DNA from 2 places in the Burkholderia ambifaria AMMD genome. Region 2 is predicted to be linked to the other one. Evidence: riboswitches for the same ligand, from Rfam matches in the RefSeq annotation. Region 2 holds a riboswitch; the other holds the start of a gene.
The links. Region 2 has a riboswitch for thiamine pyrophosphate ahead of thiC (phosphomethylpyrimidine synthase ThiC). Riboswitches for the same ligand answer to the same signal wherever they lie in the genome.
Positions count from the first base shown of each region.

Region 1: another riboswitch for thiamine pyrophosphate. It lies ahead of BAMB_RS01690 (FAD-dependent oxidoreductase); the one in region 2 lies ahead of thiC (phosphomethylpyrimidine synthase ThiC).

Region 1 is NC_008390.1:372,390-376,802, reverse strand. Features, by position in the region: gene BAMB_RS01700 (thiazole synthase) at 1-115, opposite strand, end outside; gene thiS (sulfur carrier protein ThiS) at 154-351, opposite strand; gene BAMB_RS01690 (FAD-dependent oxidoreductase) at 384-1,520, opposite strand; TPP riboswitch at 1,755-1,878, opposite strand; gene BAMB_RS01685 (ABC transporter ATP-binding protein/permease) at 2,149-3,918, shown strand; gene thpR (RNA 2',3'-cyclic phosphodiesterase) at 3,980-4,413, opposite strand, start outside.
Region 2 is NC_008390.1:1,212,657-1,217,069, forward strand. Features, by position in the region: gene BAMB_RS05610 (hypothetical protein) at 1-115, opposite strand, end outside; gene BAMB_RS05615 (glycine zipper 2TM domain-containing protein) at 316-528, opposite strand; gene thiC (phosphomethylpyrimidine synthase ThiC) at 767-2,698, opposite strand; TPP riboswitch at 2,822-2,939, opposite strand; gene BAMB_RS05625 (pentapeptide MXKDX repeat protein) at 3,196-3,447, shown strand; gene BAMB_RS05630 (cytochrome b/b6 domain-containing protein) at 3,542-4,174, shown strand; gene BAMB_RS05635 (molybdopterin-dependent oxidoreductase) at 4,204-4,413, shown strand, end outside.

The sequences.
Region 1 (4,413 bases), 840 kb from region 2:
CGATCGAATCGGACAGCGACTGCAGCGACGGATAGCGCGACGTGCCGAGCAGCACGCGGCTTGCGAAGGTTTCGCCGTACAGCGTCAGCGCGTCGGCAGAAGTGAGGGACGTCATGTCGTTTTCCTGGAAGAGCGGGGGCGAACCGGCGGCGCTCAGCCGCCCGCGACGGGGTGCACCACGTCGAGCTTGTCGCCCGTCGCGAGCGCGCGCGCCGCATGCTGCGTGCGCGCGACGAAATTGCCGTTCAGCGCGACCGCGTATGGCGGACGCGCGCCGAACGCGGCGAGTGCGTCGGCCACCGTCGCGCCGTCGGGCAGCGTCAGGGTCTGTTGGTTGATCTGGATGTCCATGAGGCTTGATCGAATTCGGTCGGCGGCGCGCATCAGGCCGGCTGGCGCACGTCGTCGCGGTGATGAAGGAGCGCCGGCCAGCGCGCGGCATCGCGCCATGCGGCGAACGCATCGGCATCGGCGAACGCGCCGCCGAGCGCGGCCTGCGCGAACGCGACCGCCGCATGCGCGACTTCCGGCGCGATCATGAAGCCGTGCCGGTACAGGCCGTTGACGGCGAGCGTCGTCGCGCCGTCCCAGATCACCGCCGGGCGGTGGTCGGGCAGCGTCGGGCGGCACTGCGCATTCAGTTCGAGGATGCGCGCCTCGCCGAACGCCGGGTGCACGGAGAACGCCGCGCTCAGCAGTTCGAGCGCGGAGCGCACGCTGACGGGCGACATGTCCTCGCCCTCCACCTCGGTTGCGCCGATCACGTACAGGTCGTCCTGCTTCGGCGCGATGTACAGCGGATAGCGCGGATGCAACAGCCGCACGGGCCGCGTGAGCCCGATGCCCGGCGCGTGCACCCGCGCGACTTCGCCGCGGATGCCGCGCAGCGCGGGCAGCGCGGCTTTCGCGCCGAGACCGCGGCAATCGATCGTGAAATGTGCGTCGGGCCGGTTCGCGTCGTCGATCGTCGCGTGCCAGTGCAGCTCGACGCCGCGCTGCGCGAGGCCCGCCGCCAGCGCGCGCAGCGCCTGACGATTATCGAGCTGCCCTTCGCGCGGCAGCAGCAGGCCGCGCGCGAAGCGCCCCGCGAGCGCGGGCTCGGCCGCGTCGACCTGCGCGCCGGCCAGCGTGACGAAGCCGCCGTCGAACAGCTCGGCCGGCGCGTTCGCGCGCACGCGCCGCTCGAACAGCGGCGCCTCCGCCCGATCCGCGTGATGCCAGACGACGAGCGTGCCGTGATGCTGGAAGAACACCGGTTCGGGCAGCTCCGCGAGCCATTGCGGCCAGCGCGCGAGCGACGCGGCGCCGAGCTCGGTGATCAGCAGTTCGGCGCTCGCCGCCTCGGCGAGCGGCGCAAGCATCGCGGCCGCGATCCACGCGGCCGATTGCTCGCCGTCCGGGCCGCCGCGCTCGTACAGCGCGACGCGATGCCCGTCGCCCGCGAGCCGCCAGGCGATCAGCCGGCCGACGAGGCCGCCGCCTAGCACCGCGAAATCCGGCCGGGAAGCGTGGACGTTCATCGCGCACCCTCCCCGCGAACCGCGCGTGCTCGTGCGACGGACGTCGACACGCGCGCGCCGTCCCGTGCCAACGCACGCGACAGCGGATCGGGAACAGCGCAAAAGACTGAAGATTGAGCGGTCATCATTCCTTCCGTAACGCGCAACGCGCGTACCCAAAAGGACGAAACCGGCAGCAAAGGCCGGCCGGGCGGGATTCGGGCGCTGACCATGTGGGATGGCGGCCAGCGCGGCCCGGCGGGATCAGAAACTTCCCTCGCCGGTATTACCCGGATCGGGTGCGAAGGGTCTTTCTCAGCCTCGCCGCGTCGCCCGGAATGAACCGTCGGCCGCGCTCGAAGCACCCCTGTTTCGTCGTCGGCCATTAGACCATAAAAGCGGAAAGCGCCGCAAACTGTCCCCCTTGCGGCAAATTCGCCGTCGCGCTGCGCCGCTCTGGCACAATGCCCGCAGGCCGGCCGCGCGAGCGGCCGGTTGCCGTGTCACCGCCGGCCCTTAAGCGCCGTTTAAGACGCGCGGGCGACCATCCGAGCGCCCGCCGTCAGTCGGCGCCGCGCCCCGGCATGCCTTATCGCGGCGCGCGCCCGGCTTCGCCCGGCCCGCGCGCCGGCTACTCATCAGGAAGCACATGACCCAATCGATCGATCCCGTCCGCTCCGCCTCAGACGCGCCGCAGGACGAGCGCCCGGTATCCGCATGGAGCCTCATCAAGCCCTACTGGGTGTCGTCCGAATGGAAAACCGCGTGGGGGTTGCTCGTCACGATCATCGTGATCAATCTCTGCGTCGTCTGGATCAACGTCAAGCTGAACAAGTGGAACGCGCAGTTCTACAACGCGCTGCAGTCGAAGGATGTCCACGACTTCCCGAACCTGCTGATGCAGTTCTCGGCACTCGCGTTTGGCTTCATCATCCTCGCGGTGTATGGCCGCTACCTGCGGCAGATGCTCGGGTTCCGCTGGCGCCAGTGGCTCACCGATCGCTTTCTCGGCCAGTGGCTCGGCGATCGCGCGTTCTACCGGATCGAACGCGACCGCCTCGCCGACAACCCCGACCAGCGGATCACCGACGACCTCCAGTCGTTCGCGACGACGACACTCGCGCTGTCGCTCGACCTGCTGTCGACGGTCGTCACGCTCGTGTCGTTCATCACGATCCTGTGGTCGCTCGCCGGCGCGCTGACGCTCTCGCTCGGCGCGACGCCGATCACGATCCCCGGCTACATGGTGTGGGCGGCCGCGTTGTACGCGGTGGTCGGCTCGCTGATCATCCAGAAGGTCGGCCACCCGCTCGTGTCGATCAACTACCAGCAGCAGCGCGTCGAGGCCGATTTCCGCTTCGGGCTGATCCGCGTGCGCGAGAACGCCGAGCAGATCGCGTTCTACGACGGCGAGAAAACCGAGACCCGCAACGCGCAGAGCCTGTTCATGCGCATTCGCGACAACTGGTGGCGCGTGATGAAGTACACGAAGCGCCTCACGTTCGTGCTGAGCTTCTACGGGCAGATCGCGATCATCTTCCCGCTCGTCGTCGCCGCGCCGCGCTATTTCGCGGGCGCGTTCTCGTTCGGCGTGCTGATGCAGATCTCGTCCGCGTTCGGCACCGTCAGCGATTCGTTCTCGTGGTTCATCAACAGTTACTCGACCCTCGTCGAATGGCGCGCAACCGTCAACCGTCTGCGTGAATTCAAGCGCGTGATGGGCACGTCGCACCTGAAGGAAAGCCTGTCGCCGGCAACCGAGCACGGCGGCATCAACCTGCACTACGTCGATGCCGCGAAGCTGTCCACATCGTCGCTGAAGCTCGCGCTGCCGAACGGCACCGCGCTCGCGAACATCGGCAGCCTGACGATCGAACCCGGCTCGCGCTGGCTCGTGATCGGCAAGTCGGGTTCCGGCAAGAGCACGTTCATGCGCGCGCTTGCGGGCCTGTGGCCGTTCGGCGACGGCGCGATCGACGCGCCGGTCGGCGCGCGGATGATGTTCGTGCCGCAGACGAGCTACTTGCCGATCGGCACGCTGAAGGCCGCGCTCACCTATCCGGCCGCGCCCGACGCGTTCACCGACGACGCGTGCCGCGACGCGCTGCGCGCGTGCCGCCTCGAAGACTACGTCGGTCGCCTCGACGAGACCGGCCACTGGACGCGCGTGCTGTCGCCCGGCGAACAGCAGCGTCTCGCCGGCGCGCGCGTGCTGCTGCACAAGCCGGACTTCCTGTTCCTCGACGAAGCGACGAGCGCGCTCGACGCGGACAACGAAGCGCGGCTCTATCACCTGTTCGCCGAACGGCTGCCGAAGGCCGCGATCGTCAGCATCGCCCACCGCGAGTCGCTGGCCGCGTTCCACGTCGGCATGATCAACGTCGAGCGCGTGACCGACACCGACAAGGTTGCCGCGTAAGCGCAAAAACAAAAGGCCGGCGCACACCGCGTCGGCCTTCTCTCGTTCGCCCCCCTTCCCTCTACGCCCGCCCGATCGGCACCGACACGATCGGCACATGCGACACACCGTCGTGCGACAGCCGGCTTTCGAACAGCGTCAGCGCGACGAAGCGCACCGCGACCGGCCGGCCGGTCGCGCCGCCGTGCGCGGGCTGTCCGTCGGCATCGCGCGGCAGCCGCGCGAGCGTCACATGCGGCCGGAACGGCCGGCGGTCGGCCGGCACGCCCAGTTCGCGCAATAGCGCGGATAAATCGGCATTCAGCGCCGTACAGGCGGGATCGGCGGCGAGTTCCGCGACGATCAGCCGCGCGCGCGGCAGGCTCGGCCACCACGCGATCCGCTCGACCCGCTGCAACGGCAGCGCATGCGCGCTCGCGAGCGCCGGCAACCGCTCGGCCAGCGCGTCGCACCGCGCACGTTCGATCGCGCCGATGAACGCAAGCGTTACGTGCA
Region 2 (4,413 bases):
GCGCGGTCTGTACCGGCGCCGCTGCGTAATAGCCGGACGGATAGTAGCCGTAAGGGTAGTAACAACCGGCGAGTGTCGCGCACGCGAGCGCGGCGGCGACGAGGGTCCTGTTCATGATGTTTCTCCGGCGTAGCCGGCAATCGGCGGATGCTTAAAGCTTAGACCGCACGACCATGACGCGGTGCGCAAAACGGTAACGGATCATTTCCGCGCGTCGGCTGCGCCGGATGCGAAAACGGCGCTTCCGCAGTGCGGAAACGCCGTTGGGTCAAAACTGAAACGTGCCGCGCGTCGCACGGCACGCGTCGGGCCGGCTTACTTGCCGACCTGGTTGCCGATGAGGCCGCCGGCTGCCGCGCCGCCGAGCGTCGACAGTGCGTTGCCGCCGATCGCCGCGCCGGCTACGCCGCCGACACCCGCACCGATTGCCGTATCGCGCTGGCGCCGTGACATCGAATCGCAGGCCGACAGGCTGGCCACAGTCGCGACGAGGAGCGCGTATACCCCAAAACGCCGAATCGAGTTCATGATCGTTGTCCTTGTGGTAGTGGGCGGAAGTCGCGCGACCCCCGGGTCGCGCATGACCCCAATCTACGCGCCGTACCCCCACGCTGCTGTAAGGACTTGTTAAGCCTGGTACGGTTTCGTAATCAATTGTTTCCCACCCCTGCGCAGGCATGGGTGATGCGGGCGCAAAAAAAGCCCGCTCGAAAGCGGGCTTCCTGCAGGGCGTCACGAGGCGATCCGTGCGGATCGCCATGCGCGCTTACTGACGGTGATAGATCTCCGCACCGGTCTTCACGAACTCGACCGCCTTGACTTCCATCCCCTTCTTCAGCGCCTCGGTTTCCGACACGCCCTGCTGCGCGGCGAACTCGCGCACGTCCTGCGTGATCTTCATCGAGCAGAAGTGCGGGCCGCACATCGAGCAGAAGTGGGCGACCTTCGCCGAGTCCTTCGGCAGCGTCTCGTCGTGGAATTCGCGCGCCTTGTCCGGATCGAGGCCGATGTTGAACTGGTCTTCCCAGCGGAACTCGAAACGCGCCTTCGACAGCGCGTTGTCGCGCACCTGCGCGCCGGGGTGACCCTTGGCGAGGTCGGCCGCGTGCGCGGCAAGCTTGTACGTGATGATCCCTTCCTTCACGTCGTCCTTGTTCGGCAGTCCGAGGTGTTCCTTCGGCGTCACGTAGCACAGCATCGCGGTGCCGAACCAGCCGATCATCGCGGCGCCGATGCCCGACGTGATGTGGTCGTAGCCCGGTGCGATGTCGGTGGTCAGCGGCCCGAGCGTGTAGAACGGCGCTTCCTTGCACCAGTCGAGCTGGAGATCCATGTTCTCCTTGATCAGCTGCATCGGCACGTGGCCGGGGCCTTCGATCATCACCTGCACGTCGTGCTTCCATGCGATCTGCGTGAGCTCGCCGAGCGTCTTCAGTTCGCCGAGCTGCGCTTCGTCGTTCGCGTCGTAGATCGAGCCGGGACGCAGGCCGTCGCCGAGCGAGAAGCTCACGTCGTACGCCTTCATGATCTCGCAGATCTCTTCGAAGTGTTCGTACAGGAAGCTTTCCTTGTGATGCGCGAGGCACCACTTCGCCATGATCGAGCCGCCGCGCGACACGATGCCCGTCATCCGGTTCGCGGTGAGCGGCACGTACTGCAGCCGCACGCCCGCATGGATCGTGAAGTAGTCGACGCCTTGCTCGGCCTGCTCGATCAGCGTGTCGCGGAAGATTTCCCAGGTGAGATCCTCGGCCTTGCCGTTGACCTTTTCGAGCGCCTGGTAGATCGGCACCGTGCCGATCGGCACCGGGCTGTTGCGGATGATCCACTCGCGCGTTTCATGGATGTGCTTGCCGGTCGACAGGTCCATCACGGTGTCGCCGCCCCAGCGGATCGCCCACGTCATCTTGTCGACTTCCTCGCCGATCGACGACGTGACGGCCGAGTTGCCGATGTTCGCGTTGATCTTCACGAGGAAGTTGCGGCCGATGATCATCGGCTCGGATTCCGGGTGGTTGATGTTCGCGGGGATGATCGCGCGGCCGCGCGCGATTTCGTCGCGCACGAACTCGGGGGTGATCTCGGCGAGCGCGTTCGCGCCGAAGGCCGCGGCGCCGAACGCCTGGCCCGGGTGCTGGCGGCCCATCATCGCGGCGAGCTTCGCGCCGTTCGGGCCGCTCGACTTCAGGCTCTCGATGTACTCGGCGCGGCGCTGGTTCTCGCGGATCGCGATGTATTCCATTTCCGGCGTGATGATGCCCTGACGCGCGTAGTGCATCTGCGTGACGTTCTTGCCCGGCTGCGCGCGGCGCGGGTTGCGGTGCAGGCCCGGGAAACGCAGGTCGGCGGTGGCCGGGTCGGCCGCGCGCTCGAGGCCGTACTGGCTCGACAGGCCGTCGAGCACTTCGGTGTCGCCGCGCGCTTCGATCCAGCCCTGGCGCAGCGCGGGCAGGCCCGCGCGGATGTCGATCTTCGCGTCCGGATCCGTGTACGGGCCCGACGTGTCGTACACGTAGATCGGCGGATTCTTTTCGCCGCCGAAGCCGGTCGGCGTGTCGGCCTGCGTGATTTCACGCATCGGCACGCGGATGTCGGGCTGCGAGCCGGTTACATAAACCTTTCGCGAATTGGGCAGCGGCGCGACGGCAGCGGCATCGACGTGGGCGTCGGCGGACAGAAACTTCGGATTGGCGTTCATGCAATCTCCTGTGTGAGCGCCGGACACGCGCTATGGCGCTTGCCCGGAGCCCTTGACGTATGTGGGGCTCGAGCTAAGCAGGAGACGAGGTTTGGTGAGGCGGCGGATTTCGTCAGAAGGAAGGCGGCGAAATCGTACGCTTCCCTGCGCTGGCATTATCCAGATCAGGTTCAAAGGGTATTTCTCACCCGCAATGCCGGTTTGTTTGACCGAACGCATTGCAGGACCCCCGCGTTAGCAAGGGCACACGATACACCGGCTTCGCGGCGGTTTCAACCGGGGGCGGAACTTAGGCGAGGGTGCGACCGCGGCATCGCGGGCCGCGCGCGCGGCCGTCGCCCGGGCCGCCAGCAGGCCGCCGCGGCGAAGCGGTGCGGCATCGCGGCCATTCGACTCCTGCCGGAAACCCCGATCGAAAAAAATATTCGATCGGCTGTCATTTCCAGGCTCATGCTGCGTCTATTCGGCTCCTTAAACCCATGTACCGGAGAGATGTCATGAAAAATGGACTGCTGGCTGCCTGTGTCGCCGCTTTCGCGATGGTTGCCGTGAGCGCGCATGCGCAGAACGATGCGATGTCGAAGGACGGCACGTCGATGTCGAAGGACGCGATGGGCCACGACGCGATGGCGAAGGACGGCGCGATGAAGAAGGGCACGATGAAGAAGCATGCGATGAAGAAGGACGCGATGGGCCACGACGCAATGGGCAAGGCGACGCCGAGCGACAAGATGGCGCCGTCGAACTGACGCCGGCGGGCGCGGCAGGCGGTGCGTGCATTGCATCGCCCGCCGCGCCGTATGCGTGCGTTTGCATCATTCCCGCATCTCCGGAGGTTTCATCATGCAAACCGTTCCCGCCACAGGTCGCGACGCGGCGTCACCGCCCGCGCGCCCGATCCATCCGGTGTGGGTGCGCGTGAGCCACTGGCTCAACGCGCTCGCGGCGATCCTGATGGTGTTGTCCGGCTGGCGCATCTACGACGCGTCGCCGATCTATCCGCCGTTCACGTTTCCTCACGGCATCACGCTCGGCGGCTGGCTGGGCGGCGCGCTGCAATGGCATTTCGCGGCGATGTGGCTGCTCGTCGCCAACGGATTGTTCTACCTCGCGATGTCGATCACGACCGGGCGCTTCGCGCGCATGCTGCTGCCGGTCACGCCGGCGTCCGTTTGGCGCGACCTGCGTGCCGCACTGCGCGGACGGCTGGCGCATGACGACCTCGGCGTCTACAACGCGGTGCAGCGCACCGCGTACCTGACCGCGATCGTCGACCTCGTCGTGCTGGTGCTGTCGGGGCTCACCATCTGGAAGTCCGTGCAGTTTCCGCTGCTGCGCGAGCTGTTCGGCGGCTACGACATGGCGCGCGTCGTGCATTTCTGGGCGATGTCGCTGCTGGTCGCATTCGTCGTCGTGCACGTCGCGATGGCGTTGCGCGTGCCGCGCTCGCTGCTCGCGATGCTGCGCGGACGTTGACCCGCACCGTGCGGGCAAAGGGGATCATCATGTCGGAATCCGAAAGCACGCGCGACCGTTCGCGCTGGACGCTCGACCGCAAGTCGCTCGAACTCGACGTACGCCGCACGCTCGACATGCCGTCGCGGCGGCTTTTCAACCGCCGCATCCTGACGCTCGGCGGCCTCACGATGCTGACCGGCTGTTCGCTGCAGGACGACGCGTCGGTCAATACGTTTCTCGAGCGGGTATCGCGGCTG